Regions from separate parts of the Streptosporangium sp. NPDC002607 genome, predicted to be linked through region 2. Evidence: riboswitches for the same ligand, from Rfam matches in the RefSeq annotation. Region 2 holds a riboswitch; the other holds the start of a gene.

Region 1 (8,927 bases), on a different contig from region 2:
GGTGTCCAGGATCTCGTCCCGGGTCTTCAGCAGCCTCGCCTCGGCCTCCTCGGTTCTGGCCTCGGCCACCAGCCGGCGGTTGCCCGTCCGGCCGGCCAGCCTCCGCTTGACCCTGGCCTTCAGTTCGCGCAGGTTGAACTTCTCCATCAGACCCATGATCGGCACCCCTTCGGCAGGCAGGGCCGTCATCTGCCCGGCGCGCGGCCGGATATGCACGGGTTTGAAAGCTCACCACGACCGGCCGCCGCTTTCCCCTCGTTCCTCAGTCGGGGTCGGGGACGTCGTCGTAGTCGATGTCGCCCTCCTCCGCGCGGCGCAGCCCGATGTCCTCCACCCAGGCGCCGGCGAACCGGCGGATCTCCCAGAGCCGCTCGCCCCGCACGCCGTGGGCCTCGAAGTCCTCGTCGGCGATCAGGGCGACGAACTCCAGCCGCATCACCAGCTCGGCGAGCGAGAACCCCTCGTCGTACCGGCGGGCGAGGTGTTCGAGTTCGCGAAAACCGTACGGCTCGGAGACCGAGGCGACGTCGATGACGTCGCGGGCGAGACCGCGCTCGTGCAGTGCCCACACTCGCGGGCCGACCTCGGCTCCCGGTCCACACGGCGAGGGCGACGGCGAGGGCATCGGCGGTTCAGCGGCGGGAGCGGCGGCGGGTGGAGGGGAGGTCATGACGGCCGGAGACGAACTCCTGGAAGGCGATCTTGCCGCGGATCACCGGGCGGCGCCAGCGCTCCTCGCGGCGCTCGGCCCTGGCCATCTTGCGGAGCCGCGGGTGCCGGGCGCCCGGGGCGAAGAACCAGTGTGCCCAGGGCGATCCCGGGCGGGCCAGCCGCACGGCCCCCGGCACCAGGAGGATCGGCACGAACAGCCCGACCAGGCCCGTCCAGATCTTGCCCTTGAGCAGCGTGACCACGGCGAGCCCGAGGTTGGTAACGATGAGGCCGGCGGTCAGCCAGGTGCCCCTGGGGGTGCCGTCGGAGTTCTCCCAGCCGAGGGGGCGCAGGCCGAGCAGGAGCAGGCCGGTGATCGCGACGGCGATGAACACCGCGTCCACGGAGGCTCGGCCCTCCTCCTCCCAGTAGACGTCGCGCAGGTGCAGGATCAGCGCGAACTCGTCGAGGACGAGGGCGGCGCCGATACCGAAGATCGCCGCCGTCACCGCGTACCAGCCCTCGGAGACCCCGGAGACGACGAGGCCGGACACCCCGCCGAGCAGGGTCAGCACCACGCCGAACACCACATGGTGAATGTGCATCTCGCCGACGTTGACGTTACGGAACCAGCCGATCTTGGCCCGGATGAGCCGGACGTTGATCCTGGTGAACACGAAGGCGACGATCAGCGCGACAAAGAAACAGAACAGCGGCAGCCGTTCTGTTTCCATGATCCGATCTCGGAACACATCCCCCACCGTTTTATCAGGCTATGCGAGGAAGCCCCGTAGCAGCGCGGCGGTGCCCTCAAGGTGCTCGGCCACGGCGCGGCGCGCGCCCTCGGGGTCGCCGGCCAGGATCGCCGTCACGATCGCCTCGTGCTGGATCGCGGCGTGCTCGATGTTGCGCCGGAGCACCGGGATGGCGTTGAGCAGGTCGGTGACCCGCAGCCGGGCGTCGGCGCAGGCCGCGGCGAGCAGCGGGGAGCCGGTCAGCTCGGCGATGGCCAGGTGGAAGGCCGTGTCGAGACGGCGGTAGTCGTCGGGCCCCGCCGAGTTGACCTCACGCAGCCGCTCCCGCAGGGCGTCGCGCCGCTCCTCGGTGAGCGTGGTGGTGGCGAGCACCTGGGCGGCGCCGCACTCCACGGCCATCCTGAAGGTGAGCGCGTCGCCCAGGTCGTCGGTGCCCATGTCGGCGACCGCCCTGCGCAGGTCGTCACGGCGCGGGCGCGGCGGGGTGTAGGTGAGAAAGGCGCCGCCGTACCTGCCACGGCGCACGGTGAGGTAGCCCGCCTCCGCCAGGGCGCGGATGGCCTCGCGCAGAGTGACCCTGCTGATCCCGAGCTGGGCGGCGAGTTCCCGCTCGGGCGGCAGCTTCTCGGCTACCAGCCCCAGCTTGATGACCTGGAGCAGGCGCTCCACGGTCTCCTCGAACGCGTTACCCGCGCGCACCGGCCGCAGCACGGTCGCCAGTCGCGACACCTCGTCCAATTGATCTCCTCCGACCCTTGACAATGCTCCCCCCGCTACACGTCAATGGTCTGACACTAGCCCAATAAGACTCCGGCGAGGAGGGCGTGTGGACGTCCGCGAGCTTCACGACGAGGTGCGGGCAGGACGGATCGACACCGTGCTGCTGGCGATCGTCGACATGCAGGGCCGCCTGCAGGGGAAACGCCTGTCGGCACGTTACTTCCTGCAGGAGGTGCTGGGACATGCCTCCGAGGGATGCAACTACCTGCTCGCGGTCGACGTCGACATGAACACGGTCGACGGCTACGCGATGTCCTCCTGGGAGCGGGGATACGGCGACTTCGTCATGAAACCCGACGTGTCCACCCTGCGCCGGGTGCCGTGGCAGGAGGGGACGGCCCTGGTGATGGCCGACCTGCTCTGGGAGGACGGCTCCGACGTGGCCGCCTCGCCGCGGCAGATCCTGCGCCGGCAACTCGCCCGGCTGGCCGAGCGGGGCTGGGGGGCGTTCGTCGGGACCGAGCTGGAGTTCGTGATCTTCAACGACAGCTACGAGGACGCCTGGCGCGGCGGTTACCGTGACCTGACGCCCGCCAACCTCTACAACGTCGACTACTCCCTCCTCGGCACCGCCAGGGTCGAGCCGCTGCTGCGCAGGATCAGGCTCGGCATGGAGGGCGCGGGCATGTACGTCGAGTCGGCCAAGGGCGAGTGCAACCTCGGCCAGCACGAGATCGCCTTCCGCTTCGGCGAGGCCCTGTCCAGCTGCGACGACCACGCCGTCTACAAGAACGGCGCCAAGGAGATCGCCGCCCAGGAGGGCATGTCGATCACCTTCATGGCCAAACCGAACCAGCGCGAGGGCAACTCCTGCCACATCCACATCTCGCTCAGGGACACCGCCGGAGAGCCGGTCATGGCGGGTTCCGAGGCGCACGGACTGTCCGCGACGGGACAGCACTTCATCGCCGGTCAGCTCGCCCTCATGCGCGAGCTGACCCTGCTGTACGCGCCGAACGTCAACTCCTACAAGCGGTACGTGCCGGGCAGCTTCGCCCCCACCGCCGTCAAGTGGGGCGTGGACAACAGGACGTGCGCGCTGCGCCTGGTCGGCCACGGCCCCTCGCTGCGGATCGAGAACCGGGTGCCCGGCGGCGACGTCAACCCCTACCTGGCGGTCTCGGCACTGGTCGCGGCCGGGCTGCACGGCATCGAGAACGAACTGCCGCTTGAGGAGGCGGTCACGGGGAACGCCTACACCTCGGGCGCGGAGACCGTCCCGCACACCCTGCGGGACGCGCTGGAGCTCTGGGAGGGCTCCGCGTTCGCGGCCTCCGTCTTCGGCGAGGACGTCGTGGCGCACTACGCGAACAACGCCCGGACCGAGCTGGCCGCCTTCGACGCGGCGGTGACCGACTGGGAGCTGTTCCGAGGATTCGAACGGATGTGACGGTGAAGATCATAAATCCGGCGACAGAAGAGGTGATCGCCGAGGTCGAGATGGCGGACGCCGCCGAGGTCGACAGGGCGGTGGAGCGCGCGAGAAGGGCCTTCGCCACCTGGCGGAGCGTCGGCCCTTCCGACCGGGCCCGGCTGCTGCGCCGGTTCGCCTCGCTGGTGCGCGAGCACGCCGAGGAACTGGCCCTGCTGGAGGTCGCGGGCGCCGGGCACACGATCGGCAACGCCCGCTGGGAGGCGGGCAACGTCGCCGACGTGCTCGACTTCTACGCCGGGGCGCCCGAGCGTGACCACGGCCTGCAGATCCCGGTGCCCGGCGGCCTCGACGTCACCTTCAAGGAACCGCTGGGCGTCGTCGGCGTGATCGTGCCGTGGAACTTCCCGATGGTCATCATGACCTGGGGGACGGCCCCGGCGCTGGCCGCGGGCAACACCGTGATCGTCAAGCCCGCCGAGTGGACACCGCTGACCGCCCTGCGGGTGGCCGAGCTGGCCCTGGCCGCCGGGCTGCCCGAGGGGGTGTTTCAGGTCCTGCCCGGCGCCGGAGAGGTCGCGGGCGCCCGGCTGGTCGAGCACCCGGACGTGGCGAAGATCGTGTTCACCGGCTCCACCGAGGTGGGCAAGGAGATCGCCGCCGTCTGCGCCGGGCAGGTCAAGCGGCTCACCCTGGAGCTGGGCGGCAAGAGCGCCAACGTGGTCTTCGCCGACGCCGACCTGGAACGGGCGGCGGCGACCGCGCCGTACGCGGTCTTCGACAACGCGGGCCAGGACTGCTGCGCGCGCTCCCGGATCCTGGTCGAGCGCTCGGTGCACGACGAGTTCCTGGCCCGGTTCGGCGAGGCCGTGCTGAAGGTCAGGGTCGGCGACCCCCGCGACGAGAGCACCGAGATGGGCCCGCTGATCAGCGCCGAACACCGGGAGCGGGTGGCCTCCTACGTCACCGAGCCGCCCCACCTGCGGGGCGCGTGCCCGTCGGGGCCGGGGTTCTGGTTCCCGGCGACGGTCCTGACCCCGACCTCGGCCGACGACCGGGCGTTCACCGAGGAGATCTTCGGACCGGTGGTGTCGGTGCTGCCGTTCGACGACGAGGCGGACGCCGTGCGGATCGCCAACGACACCCCGTACGGCCTGAGCGGATCCATCTGGACCCGTGACGTCGGCCGGGCGCTCCGGGTGGCCAGGGCCGTCGAGGCGGGCAACCTGAGCGTCAACTCACATTCGAGCGTCCGCTACTGGACCCCGTTCGGCGGTTTCAAGCAGTCGGGCCTCGGCCGCGAGCTGGGACCGGACGCCCTGTCCGCGTTCACCGAGACCAAGAACGTCTTCATTTCCGAGGAGTAGAAGCGATGCTGCGTTTGCAGGACCGGGTGGCCGTCATCACCGGCGCCGGTAGCGGGATCGGCCTGGCCACCGCGCGCCGGTTCGCCGAGGAGGGCGCCCGCGTCGTGTGCGTGGACCTGGACGAGACGACCGGCGCGGCGGCCGCGGCCGAGGTCGGCGGCCTGTTCGTGAAGGCCGACGTGACCAGCGAGGACGACGTCGTCCGGATGTTCCAGACCGCGTTCGACAGCTACGGCAGCGTGGACATCGCGTTCAACAACGCGGGCATCTCACCGCCGGAGGACGACTCGATCCTGGAGACCGGCATCGACGCCTGGCGCCGGGTCCAGGAGGTCAACCTCACCTCCGTCTACCTGTGCTGCAAGCACGCCATCCCGTACATGCGGCGGCAGGGCAAGGGGTCGATCATCAACACCGCGTCGTTCGTGGCCGTGATGGGCTCGGCGACCAGCCAGATCTCCTACACCGCCTCCAAGGGCGGGGTGCTGGCGATGTCGCGCGAGCTGGGCGTGCAGTTCGCCCGCGAGGGCATCCGGGTCAACGCGCTCTGCCCCGGCCCGGTCAACACCCCGCTGCTGCAGGAGCTGTTCGCCAAGGACCCCGAGCGGGCACAGCGCCGCCTGGTGCACATCCCGATCGGCCGCTTCGCCGAGGCGACCGAGATCGCCGCCGCGGTGGCGTTCCTCGCCTCGGACGACGCGAGCTTCGTCACCGGCGCGGAGTTCCTGGTGGACGGCGGCATCTCGGGCGCCTACGTCACGCCACTCTGACCGCTCCCCGCCATCTCCGCCCCCGCCACCTTCGCGACCGGCGGTGGCGGGATTTGCCCAGGCCATACCCTGGCCCCGATAACGTGCGAGGACGTGGGCGGATGTCCCATGTCCCCGGCGTCCGCGTGAGAAAGAGATCATGTCCCGTCCCGTCATCGGCATCACCTGCTACGTCGAGCCCGCGAGGTTCACCGTCTGGGAGACGACCACCGCGCTGCTGCCGTACGACTACGTCGACCACGTGGCCCGCGCGGGCGGGCAGCCGGTGATCCTGCCGCCCGCGGGCGACCCCGCGACGCTCGTGGAGCGCCTGGACGGGCTGATCCTGGCCGGCGGCGGGGACGTCGGCCCGGAGCGGTACGGGCAGGAGCCGCATGAGCGGACCGGCTACGTCCGGCCGTTCCGCGACGACGCCGAACTGGGACTGGTCCGGGCGACGCTGGAGCGGGACCTGCCCTTCCTCGGCATCTGCAGGGGCATGCAGATCCTGAACGTCGCCCTCGGCGGCGGCCTCCACCAGCACCTGCCCGACGTGGTGGGCCACCAGGGGCACGCCCCGGCCCCCGGCAGCTACGGCAGGATGCCGGTGCGGCTCGCCCCCGGCAGCCTGACCTCGAAGGTCTTCGGGACCGAGACCGTGGACGTGGCCCACTACCACCACCAGGCCGTTGACCTGCTCGCCGAGGGCCTGACCGTGACCGCCCACGCCGAGGACGGCACGGTGGAGGCCGTGGAGGTGGAGGATCATCCGTTCGCCCTCGCCGTCCAGTGGCATCCCGAGACCGACGACGAGTCGGCCCTGTTCGAGGCGCTGGTCCGGCACGCCCGCTGCTGAGTGATTCGTGAAGGCCGGTGCGCGCCCGGGGATTTCGCTCGGCCGGTGCGGGCGGTTAGGCTGGCCTGCGACACCGATGAACCCCGCGCGGGAGAGTGTCCTGACATCCAGGCCAGGACCCCTGAAGGAGCAAGCCCTCCCCGCGAACCTCTCAAGGCAAAGGACCGTGCGGGTAGGTGCCTCTGGAAAGCAGGTCCCACGACCTCGCCGAAGGTGAAAGTCCGGTAAAACCCGGATGAAACTCTCAGGCACCAATGACAGAGGGGGAGGATGATCTCATCTGTCCCTTGTCTGAGGTGCGAACATGTCCCGACCTACGCCGCTGCGCGGCGTGCACGAGTCCCTCGGCGCGACGCTGACCGACTTCGCGGGCTGGCTGATGCCGCTCCGCTACGGCAGCGAGTCCGCCGAGCACAACGCGGTCCGCCAGGCGGCCGGCCTGTTCGACCTCTCCCACATGGGTGAGATCTTCGTGACCGGCCCGCAGGCCGCCGAGGCCCTCGACTACGCGCTGGTCGGCCACCTCTCCGCGCTGGCGCCCGGCCGCGCCCGCTACACGATGATCGTCGACGCCGGGGGCGGCGTGCTGGACGACCTGATCGTCTACCGGCTGGCCCCCGAAGAGTTCATGGTCGTCGCCAACGCCTCCAACTACCCCCGGGTGGCCGCCGAGCTGACCGAGCGCGCCAAGGACTTCGACGCCGCGGTGCGGGACCGCTCCGAGGAGTACGCGCTGGTCGCCGTCCAGGGGCCGCGCTCGGTGGAGATCCTGAGCACTCTCACCGACGCCGACCTGGACGGGCTCGGGTACTACGCGGGCCTGCCCGCCGTGGTGGCCGGACACGAGGTCCTCGTCGCCCGCACCGGATACACCGGCGAGGACGGCTTCGAGCTGTTCGTCGCGGCCTCGGCGGCGGAACCCCTCTGGACCGCCCTCATCGAGGCGGGCGCACCGCACGGGCTGGTCCCCGCCGGCCTGTCCGCGCGCGACACCCTCCGGCTGGAGGCGGGCATGCCGCTCTACGGCAACGAACTCTCCGCGGACCTCACTCCGTTCGACGCCGGGCTCGGCCGTGTGGTGAGGTTTGACAAGCCGGGCGACTTCGTCGGCCGGGCCGCCCTCGAACCGCTCAGGGACGTCCCGCCGGCCCGTCGTCTGGTCGGCCTGGTCGCGAGCGGCCGCAGGGTGCCCCGGCACGGGTATCCGGTGGTGGTCGCCGATGACGGCACGGTCGCCGGGGAGGTCACCAGCGGGGCGCCCTCCCAGACACTGGGCAGGCCCATCGCCATGGCCTACGTGGACAGCGGCCTGTCGTCGGGGCTGGCCGTCGACATCCGGGGCAGCCGCGAGCCGGTCGAGGTCGTCGAACTGCCTTTCTACAGGAGGAAAAAATGAGCAGCATTCCCGAGGACCTGCACTACACCAAGGAACACGAGTGGATCGGCGGCGTCGACGACGGCCTGACCCTCACCGTGGGCATCACCGCCTACGCCGCCGAGGCGCTGGGCGACGTGGTCTACGTGCAGGTACCCGAGGTAGGCGCGTCGATCGCCACCGGTGACGCCGTCGGCGAGGTCGAGTCGACCAAGTCGGTGAGTGACATCTTCGCACCGGTCACCGGCGAGGTCGTGGAGGTCAACCAGGCGGTCGTGGACGACCCCTCGCTGGTCAACAGCGACTCCTACGGCGACGGCTGGCTGTTCCGGGTACGTCTTGAGGGCTCCGCCGACGACCTGCTGTCGCCGGAGGAGTACACCGCGCTCACCTCGGGTGAGTCATAAGTTCGACGCCTCGCGTCACGGTCACGCGCGTCCCCGGGCGCGCGTGACCGTCCACGCTGGAAGGATTCAGATGACGATCAGTGTCTTCGATCTCTTCAAGATCGGAATCGGCCCGTCCAGCTCGCACACCGGCGGCCCGATGGCCGCCGCCCACAAGTTCGCCCGGGGTCTGCACCGGGACGGGCTGCTGGAGAAGACCGCGCGGGTGAGCGCCATCCTGTACGGCTCGCTCGGGCTGACCGGCAAGGGCCACGGCAGCGACAAGGCGGTGCTGCTCGGCCTGTCGGGCGAGAAACCCGAGCTGGTCGACGTCGACACGGTCGACGAGCGGCTGGCCGCCATGCGCGCCTCGGGCACCGTCCGCCTGTACGGCTCCCACGAGATCCCCTTCGTCATCGGCGAGGACCTCGTCTTCGAACGCAAGATCTCGCTCCCCCACCACCCCAACGGCATGCGCTTCACCGCCCTGTCGGAGTCCGGCGAGACGCTGCGCGAGAAGGTCTACTACTCGGTGGGCGGCGGCTTCGTCGTCGACGAGAACGCCACCGGCGCCGACCGGATCAAACCCGACGACACGGTCCTGCCGCACCCCTTCACCACGGCCGCGGAGCTGCT
Region 2 (8,927 bases):
TAACCGATCGTTTACCTGACTCGCGGCGTGTCGCGCTTGGCCGAATATCCTTATATGAGGCATGCTGTGTTATAGGTCACATCCCCTGATAAAGCCCTGACGGACTGGCCCTCTAGCAGTTCGTAAACAGTCCTAACGGGCTATGTCGCCGAGGTGCGATCGATCGCACACTTGATCTGCTTGATGTGCGAGCCTCGCTCTATCAGGGCTCGCATGGCCATATGTCAACATTCAGATGCTCGTCCCCCGTCATGCGTGGGAACGGAGACCCATCGGTGACGGTGCCCGCCGGATGTCCGATGCCCATCCCGTCCCGGCGTGACCCGGGCGAGCCGACACGAGAGATCCGGAGGCACGCCGATGTGCCCGCACGAGCCGTCCTGTCCGCCCGCTGAGGCGCTGGACCGCGAAGCCGCCCGCACCATGGCGGCCCACCCCGAGCAGGGCTGGAGCCTGCTCTGCAACGGTGTGGTGCTGTTCGAAGACACCGGCGAGCTCCTCCCCGACGGCGCCGTCATCGAGCCACACCGGCCACTGGCCGGCGTCGCCTGACGGCACTCACGCCGAACTCACACGGGCTCACACGGGCCCGGCCGCATCCTCGCGTCGAGCCATTCGGCGACCACCTCGCCCACCCTGGCGGGGTCCTTCCCGAGGTCGTGGCCCTGTCCCGGCAGCACGACCAGGCGCGCGGCATCCGCCGCTTCGGGCACGCCGAACGGATCGCGGTCTCCGTTCACCACCAGCACATCCACACCCGCCGCGCGCAGCTCCCCGGCGCGTGACCGCTCCGGTTTGCCCGGCGGGTGCAGCGGGAAGGCCAGCGCGACGACCACGCGGGCCTCGACCCGCCGGGCCGTACGGCAGGCGACCCTGGCCCCGTTGCTCCTCCCGCCCTGCGCGAGTGGCAGCCCCGGGTAGCGCTCGCGCAGGACGGCCACCAGCGTCTCCCACGCCTCGTCCTGTCTGGCCGCCGAGCCCGGCGCGCGGGCACCGCGCATCCGGAACGGCTGGAGCACCCGCGCGACGGTCCCGCCGGCCGCCGTCACGGCGTCCCGCACCGCCAGCAGGTCGGGGGCGTCCACTCCCCCGGCCGAGCCGTGGGTGAGCACCAGCAGGAAGCGCGGGGAGGCCACCTCGTCGATCTCCACCAGGGCCGGGCCGTGCGGAGTCGCGATCTCCAGGGGCGGGACGGTACCCGGGCGGGACATGGGCTCGGAGACGGACACGGATCTCGTCCTAACGACTGATGCCTGACGGCCGGTGAAGGAGAACAATCGAAGGGTGCAGGACTACCAAGATATCCGCCAGGACATGCGGGCCACTCTCGAGGCCCGCCGTGATCTCGGGCCGGAGTATGAGACCGCCCTCATCGAGTCGTTCGTGTCGCGCCTGGACGTGACCATCACCCAGCGGGTGCGGGCCGAGATGCACGCCGCCGGGGTAGGCGGGACACCGCCGCGCAAGGCCGGGAACTCCTCGATCCCGATCGCGCTCGCCTCGATGGGCATGGGCATCCCGCTGACCGCCATCGCGGCGTCCGAGGCGGGCAGCGCCGGGTTGCTGCTGGCCTGGGGCGGCATCATCGCGATCAACGTCGCCCACGCCCTGAGCCGCCGGCGGGAGCGCGACTGACCGTTCCGGGCCCCGGAAGGAGCGGCGCGGGTTCCCAGAGCGACCGGCGTCCCGCCGGGTGCGCTCCGGTCACACCGGACACCGCCCCCGAAGCCCTGGCACGGACGTCCCAGGGGTTCAGACGTCGCGGCCCCGGCGGAGGCGGACCTCACCGGCGAGGTCGGCGTCGGCGCTGTCGAGGCCGTAGCGCCAAACGCGTTCGGCGTCCTCGCCGCGTCCTCTGAGCGGGAGCGTGCGGGCCAGGAGCTCGATGGCCAGCGCGCCGGTCTCGACGTCGCCGCCCTCCTCGATCGCACCGGAGAACTCGGCGCAGGCCAGCTCCAGGTGGGCGATGCCGAGCATCACCCGCAGCCTCGGCACCTCGGCCGCGTCCGGCACCGAGAGCGCCTCCAGCAGCACCTGGGCGGCCTCTCCCGGCTCCCCCTCCTCGATGAGCGCCTCCGCCAGCCGCTGAGCGGCCCGAGGGGCGACCTCCGGGTCGCCGGTGGCCAGCGCGTCACGCAGCGACCGTTCGGCCTCCTCCGCGTCCGTGGCGAGCCTGGCGAGGGCCATGTGCGCCGACGGGACGTAGGCGGGATGGCCGACGCCCAGCGCGGCCTGCCAGGCGGCGCGGGCCTGGTCGGCCATCCCCTCCCTTTCGAAGCTCCCCGCGAGCAGGCAGGCGGCCTGGGCGGCGAACTCCGGGTGCCCTGTCGCCAGTGCGGTGCGCGCGGCCGCGCGAGAGCCCGGCACGTCTCCGCGCTCCTGGAGCACCACGGCGAGGCCCACCGCCGCCTGTGCCCGATCGGGCTCGTCGGGGTCGGCGGCCAGCTCCGCGAAGATCACGGCGGCGCCGTCGAGGTCGCCGGACTCGGCCAGTCTTCGCGCGGTGTCCAAGGGACGGGTGTCCACCTCAGGCATGCAGGGTCCTTCCCGGATACGGAGACGCCCCGAGCCTAACGACTCGGGGCGCCGTCCGTCCTCCCGCATTCCCTACGGATACGTGGTTCTCGCGAGACGCGGGCCGCGGTGCGGATCAGTCTTCGTACGCCTCCAGGGGAGGGCAGGAGCACACCAGGTTGCGGTCGCCGTAGGCCTGGTCGATGCGGCGGACCGGCGACCAGTACTTGCCCTCGCGCAGCGAGGGCAGCGGGTAGGCCGCCTCGGTGCGGGTGTAGGGGTGCTCCCACTCGTCGGCGACGAGGCTGCCGGCCGTGTGCGGGGCGTTGCGCAGCGGGTTGTCGACCCTGTCGTAGGCGCCGGAGGCGACCTTCTCGATCTCACCGCGAATCGCGATCATCGCCTCGCAGAACCGGTCGAGCTCGGCCAGGTCCTCGCTCTCGGTCGGCTCGATCATCAGCGTGCCGGCCACCGGGAAGGACATGGTCGGCGCGTGGAAACCGTAGTCGACGAGGCGCTTGGCCACGTCGTCGACCGTCACCCCGGTCTCCTTGGTGATCTGGCGCAGATCGATGATGCACTCGTGGGCGACGAGGCCGCCGCGGCCGGTGTAGAGAACCGGGTAGTGGGGGCCGAGCCTGCGGGCCAGGTAGTTGGCCGACAGGATGGCCTGCTCGGTGGCCGCCTTCAGCCCGTCGGCACCCATCATCCGGATGTAGGCCCAGGAGATGGGCAGGATGCCCGCGGAGCCGTACGGGGCGGCCGAGACCGGGCCGACCGCCGAGCCGCCGCGCAGCGGGTGACCGGGCAGGTAGTCGGCCAGGTGGGCGCGGACCGCGACCGGGCCGACACCGGGGCCGCCGCCGCCGTGCGGGATGCAGAAGGTCTTGTGCAGGTTGAGGTGGGAGACGTCCGCCCCGAACTCGCCCGGCCTGGCCAGGCCGACCAGCGCGTTGAGGTTGGCGCCGTCGACGTAGACCTGCCCGCCGGCCTCGTGCACCAGCTCGCAGACATCGACGATCGTCTCCTCGTACACGCCGTGCGTGGACGGGTAGGTCACCATGATCGCGGCAAGCCGGTCGCGGTGCTTTTCGATCTTCGCGACGAGGTCGTCGAGGTCCACGTTGCCGTTGTCGTCGCAGGCGACCACGGCGACGCGCATGCCGGCCATCACGGCGCTGGCGGCGTTCGTACCGTGCGCGGACGAGGGGATCAGGCAGACGTCACGATCCGACTCGCCACGCGCCGTGTGGTAGGCGCGGATCGCCAGGAGACCGGCGAACTCGCCCTGGGAGCCGGCGTTCGGCTGGATCGACACGGCGTCATAACCGGTGACCTCGGCCAGCCAGCGCTCCAGCTCCCCGATCAGTTCGGCGTAGCCCGCCGCCTGGTCCTCCGGCGCGTACGGGTGCAGCCCGGCGAACTCCGGCCAGGTGATCGGCTCCATCTCGGTGGTCGCGTTGAGCTTCATGGTGCAGGAGCCCAGCGGGATCATCGACCGGTCCAGCGCGACGTCCTTGTCCTGGAGCCTGCGCAGGTAGCGCAGCATGGCCGTCTCGGAGCGGTGGCTGTGGAAGACCGGGTGGGTGAGGTAGTCGCCGACCCGCGCCAGCGCGCCGGGCAGCGCGTCGTGCGCGGCGGCGTCCAGGTCGGCCAGCACGGTGCCGCTGACCTCGAAGGCGGCCAGGACCTGCTCCAGATGGAGAACCTCGGTCCTCTCGTCGCAGGTGACGCCCACGTGGTCGGCGTCGACCAGGCGCAGGTTGACGCCGTTCTCCCGGGCCGCGGCGACGACTCCGGCGGCACGTCCGGGCACGCGGGCGAGCACGGTGTCGAAGAAGGTGTCGTGGACCACCTCGACGCCGCCCTGGCGCAGCCCCTCGGCGAGCACGGCGGCGTGCCGGTGGATGCGGCGGCCGATCCTGCGCAGGCCCTCGGGGCCGTGGTAGACGGCGTACATGCCGGCGATCACGGCGAGCAGCACCTGCGCGGTGCAGATGTTGCTGGTGGCCTTCTCCCGGCGGATGTGCTGCTCGCGGGTCTGGAGCGCGAGCCGGTAGGCGGGACGTCCCTCGACATCCTGGGAGACGCCGACCAGGCGGCCGGGCAGCTGGCGCTGGAGGCCGTCACGGACCGCCATGTAGGCGGCGTGCGGACCGCCGAAGCCGAGGGGGACGCCGAAGCGCTGCGAGGAGCCGACCGCGATGTCGGCGCCGAGCTCGCCCGGCGCGGCCAGGAGGGTGAGGGCGAGCAGGTCGGCGGCGGCGACCACCTGGGCACCGCACGCGTGGGCGGCGTCGGCGATGGCGCGGAAGTCGCGAATCCTGCCGCTGGCGCCGGGGTACTGCACGAGCACGCCGAAGCAGTCGGGGAGCCCTCCGGTGAAGTCGCTCTCGACCAGCTCGATGCCGAGCGGCTCGGCACGGGTGCGCAACACCGCCTTGGTCTGCGGCAGCACGTCGGCGTCGACCACGAACACCTTCGACGAGGTGCGGCCCGCGCGGCGGGCCAGGGTCATCGCCTCGGCCGCGGCGGTGGCCTCGTCCAGCAGGGAGGCCCCCGCGACGTCGAGGGCGGTCAGGTCGGAGACGACGGTCTGGAAGTTGATCAGGGCCTCCAGCCGGCCCTGGGAGATCTCCGGCTGGTAGGGCGTGTACGCGGTGTACCAGCCCGGGTTCTCCAGGAGGTTGCGGCGGATGACACCCGGGGTGATCGTGTCGTGGTAGCCCAGGCCGATCATCGAGGTGAGCACGGTGTTACGCCCGGCGAGGACCCGCAGCTCGGCGAGGGCCTCGGACTCCCCTGCCGCCGGGGGCAGACCCAGCCGGGCGAAGGAGCGGATCGCCTCGGGCACGGCCACCGCGACCAGGTCGGCGACGGAGGCGAATCCGACCGCCTCCAGCATGCGGGTCTGGTCGGCGTCGTCGGGCCCGATGTGACGGGTCGCGAACGGCGGAGGGGCGAGTTCGCTGAGCGATGACAGATCGGTCATGAGAAGCCTCTCGGGCGGGGTGGAGACCGGTGCTGGGCGCGGGCATATGCCGGTTCTCCCCCTCTGTCATCACGACTGTCATCACGACGTGGTCGCTACCTGAGAGCTTCACCTGCCCTTGCCGGGAGGCTTGCACCGTCGGTGAGACGCACCTGGCGGGCACGTCTGCTTTCCAGAGTTGCCTCGTCCGTGCGGTACAGGGTGCCTGAGAGATTCCGGGGAGGTTGCTCCTTCGGCGCCCCGATCGCGGTCGGGGTCTCTCCCGCACAGGGTCAATGGCGAGTCCGAGTTTACCCGGTTCGTCGTGCTCTGCGACGACGGGCCAACTCATCGGCCTGATGATCGCCTAAAGGGCCCCCGCCCGACTCCGCGCGTTCGCCGGGAAGATCCGCGAGAGAGCCCTCCACCTCCTGCCACACCCGTCCCAGCGCGATACCGAAGACTCCCTGGCCCCCCTGAAGCAGGTCGATGACCTCGTCCGGCGAGGTGCACTCGTAGACGCTCACCCCGTCGCTCATCAGAGTGATCTGGGCCAGGTCGTTGACACCCCGCTCCCGCAGGTGCTGCACGGCGATGCGGATCTGCTGGAGGGAGACACCGGTGTCGAGAAGGCGCTTGACAACCTTGAGGACCAGAATGTCACGGAAGCCGTACAGCCGCTGGGAGCCGGAGCCGTGGGCGGCTCTCACGGTGGGCTCGACCAGGCCGGTGCGCGCCCAGTAGTCGAGTTGCCGGTAGGTGATTCCTGCCGCCGAACAGGCCGTCGGCCCCCTGTAGCCGATGTCGGCGGGCACTTTCACCGGTTGCCCGTCGAACAGCAGACCCTCTTCACCCGCGCGCTGACGTGCCGACTGGCGCCGTTCCGGGTCATCCTGGTCGGCGTTTCTACCCTCGCCGCTGCTGACCGCCACGCGGACCTCCGGCTTTCTCTCATCCCACGGCCTGATCTGGGGGTTTACGCACGACCGCAGGTTTCACTTGCACCGTAGGACTGGGGCCAAGTCCAGTCAACGACCCCACCCGGCGCGTCGTGAAGCGTAAATGCACCGAAATTCCTACCCCGCGCGGCCGAAGTCCTCGGGCGTGATCGTGTCAAGGAACTCCCTGAACTTCTCCACCTCGTCCTCCTGGTCGTCAGGGATGATCACCCCTGCCTCCCGTACCACATCCTCACTCGCGAAGATACGTGCACCGGTGCGAAGTGCCAAGGCGATCGAGTCGGAAGGACGCGCGCTCACCTCGACCCCGTTGGAGAACACGAGATCCGCGAAGAAGATGCCGTCGCGTAAAGCGACGATGTTGACAGTGTTCAACCTGACTCCGAGCCCTTCGAGCACGTCCCGGAACAGGTCATGGGTAAGTGGCCGGGGTGGTGGTTCCTCGGCCTGGGCCATGGCGATCGCCGTGGCTTCCGTCATGCCGATCCAGATAGGTAGGTAACGCTCCCCATGCGTCTCTTTCAGCAGGACGATCGGCTGGTTGGAGGGCATTTCAACTCGAACGCCCACGACCTCCATCTGCAACACGGGCTGCTCCGTCTTCGCTGGATTCCGACCGGTTTGTTCAACGTAACACTCGTGGGGGTACGAGTGCCTGGTCAGGCTCTCACCGGCCCAGTGCCCCACGGACTCCGGAACGCAGCAACGAGGCGTGCAATTCCAGCAGGAGACCGGAGATCTCCCTCGCCGTCTCGTCCGCCTGGTCGATCGCGCCGGGGCCGCGACGGCGCAGCAGCGGGGCGACGGCCTGTTCCACCAGCCCCGCCTCGCGTTCCGCGGCGGCCTTGACCGCCCGCAGGTGGCGGGCACGCAGGCCGAAGGCGGCCAGGGCGCCCACACTGCGGGCCACGACCAGTGCCTCGGCGTCGTAGTAGCGGGCCACGGCGGCCAGCAGACCGTAGTCCTCCAGCTCGGTGAGGGTCTCCTCGTCGAGCTCCGCGGCGGCGAGGAACTCCTCGCGGGTGAGGCGGACCTCGGGGGGCGCGTCGTCGGGGACGGCGCGCGGCCGGGCCGCCGGGCGCTCCTCGCGGTCGGCCGCCTCCAGATGATCCTTGATCACGCGCAGCGGCAGGTAGCGATCACGCTGCTCGCTGAGGATGTAGCGGAGCCGCTCGACGTCGGCGTAGGTGAACTTGCGATAGCCGGAGGGACTGCGCTCCGGCTCGATCAGCCCCTCGCCCTCCAGGAAGCGAATCTTGGAGATGCTGACGTCGGGGAACTCGCCCTGCAGGAGAGCGAGCACCTCCCCGATGCTCATGTGCGCACGAGCGGCCTGCGAGCTCATCATCCTCCAGCGGCGCCGCGGGTGAGGAAGACGAGGCGGAACTTACCGATCTGCACCTCGTCCCCGCCGTACAGCGGGACCTCCTCGATGCGCTCACGATTGACGTACGTGCCGTTCAGGCTACCGACGTCGCGGACCGTGAAGACACCGCCGCCGCGCCGGTAGAACTCCACGTGACGGCGCGAGACCGTGATGTCGTCGAGGAAGATGTCGCTCTCGGGGTGGCGGCCCACGGTGGTGAGGTCGCTGTCGAGCAGGAACCGACTGCCGGCGTTGGGGCCGCGCATCGCGACCAGCAACGCGGTGCCGGCGGGCAACTGCTCAACGGCCTGCCGCTCGGCGAGAAGCGTCTCACCGGTCTCCGCCTCGTAGGCCTCGATCCCGGAGAGGGAGATCGTCGACGTGCTGTCTCCGGGGGTGTCGGACCTGGTAAGCGGCGACCCGCATCGTGAACAGAAACGGGCATCCTCAGGATTGGCATGACCGCACTGCGTGCAGTAGACGCTCGGCATCGATCGGCTCGGCCTCCTACCGCGAAGACGCGGCAACGGTGCTCAGTGATGCGCGCCTCGCTTCTTCGCTTCTCAAGTGTTTTCTCAGACTGCGAATGCCGCAACATACAGTGATGAGGCGCGAAGGTCAAGGTTGACGCTGAACCGCGGGTACGGTCGGTGACAAAGTTACAGGGGACGCTGCCCCTGGTCCATGGCGCCGCGCGGTATTTGTCGCGCGGGCCGCCTCAACCGCCGGCGGCCTCCTCCACCACCCGCGCCCAGCGCTCGATCAGGGTCTGGGCGGAGTCGACGTCGAACCCCTCGGCCCACAGGTGGGTCACCGCCTCGGTCGGGTCGGGCAGCACCAGGGTCCAGCTGCCGTCCTCCGCGACGACCCGCACCCCGTCGGTGGTGTCGATGCGGTGGTGCTCGGCGGCCTCGATGACCGAGCGCATCACCGCCCCCTTGGCCGCCCACGGAGTCGGCACGGTACGGCGCAGCAGCTTGGCCTCGGGTATCCTGGCGTCGATCTGGCTGAGCGAGAGCCGGGTCCTGGCGACCAGTCCGAGCAGGCGCAGGAACACCGCCAGGCCGTCCACCGTGGGGCCGAACTCGGGCACGATGAAACCACCGCGCCCGTCGGC

The links. Region 2 has a riboswitch for glycine ahead of gcvP (aminomethyl-transferring glycine dehydrogenase). Riboswitches for the same ligand answer to the same signal wherever they lie in the genome.
Region 1: another riboswitch for glycine. It lies ahead of gcvT (glycine cleavage system aminomethyltransferase GcvT); the one in region 2 lies ahead of gcvP (aminomethyl-transferring glycine dehydrogenase).

What each region holds. Positions count from the first base shown of each region.
Region 1 covers NZ_JBSFWD010000017.1:158,563-167,489, reverse strand. Annotated here, with positions in the region: gene ACWD3H_RS21010 (hypothetical protein) at 1-147, opposite strand, end outside; gene ACWD3H_RS21005 (hypothetical protein) at 263-571, opposite strand; gene ACWD3H_RS21000 (hypothetical protein) at 633-1,385, opposite strand; gene ACWD3H_RS20995 (FadR/GntR family transcriptional regulator) at 1,425-2,144, opposite strand; gene ACWD3H_RS20990 (glutamine synthetase family protein) at 2,209-3,576, shown strand; gene ACWD3H_RS20985 (aldehyde dehydrogenase family protein) at 3,573-4,925, shown strand; gene ACWD3H_RS20980 (3-oxoacyl-ACP reductase) at 4,931-5,695, shown strand; gene ACWD3H_RS20975 (gamma-glutamyl-gamma-aminobutyrate hydrolase family protein) at 5,835-6,530, shown strand; glycine riboswitch at 6,609-6,707, shown strand; glycine riboswitch at 6,710-6,794, shown strand; gene gcvT (glycine cleavage system aminomethyltransferase GcvT) at 6,835-7,926, shown strand; gene gcvH (glycine cleavage system protein GcvH) at 7,923-8,312, shown strand; gene ACWD3H_RS20960 (L-serine ammonia-lyase) at 8,383-8,927, shown strand, end outside.
Region 2 covers NZ_JBSFWD010000037.1:30,345-39,271, reverse strand. Annotated here, with positions in the region: gene ACWD3H_RS33035 (DUF5999 family protein) at 361-552, shown strand; gene ACWD3H_RS33030 (alpha/beta hydrolase family protein) at 570-1,211, opposite strand; gene ACWD3H_RS33025 (hypothetical protein) at 1,315-1,635, shown strand; gene ACWD3H_RS33020 (tetratricopeptide repeat protein) at 1,753-2,535, opposite strand; gene gcvP (aminomethyl-transferring glycine dehydrogenase) at 2,651-5,506, opposite strand; glycine riboswitch at 5,689-5,781, opposite strand; gene ACWD3H_RS33010 (MerR family transcriptional regulator) at 5,797-6,417, opposite strand; gene ACWD3H_RS33005 (bifunctional nuclease family protein) at 6,562-7,032, opposite strand; gene ftsR (transcriptional regulator FtsR) at 7,112-7,762, opposite strand; gene ACWD3H_RS32995 (FHA domain-containing protein) at 7,789-8,301, opposite strand; gene ACWD3H_RS32990 (mannose-1-phosphate guanyltransferase) at 8,529-8,927, opposite strand, start outside.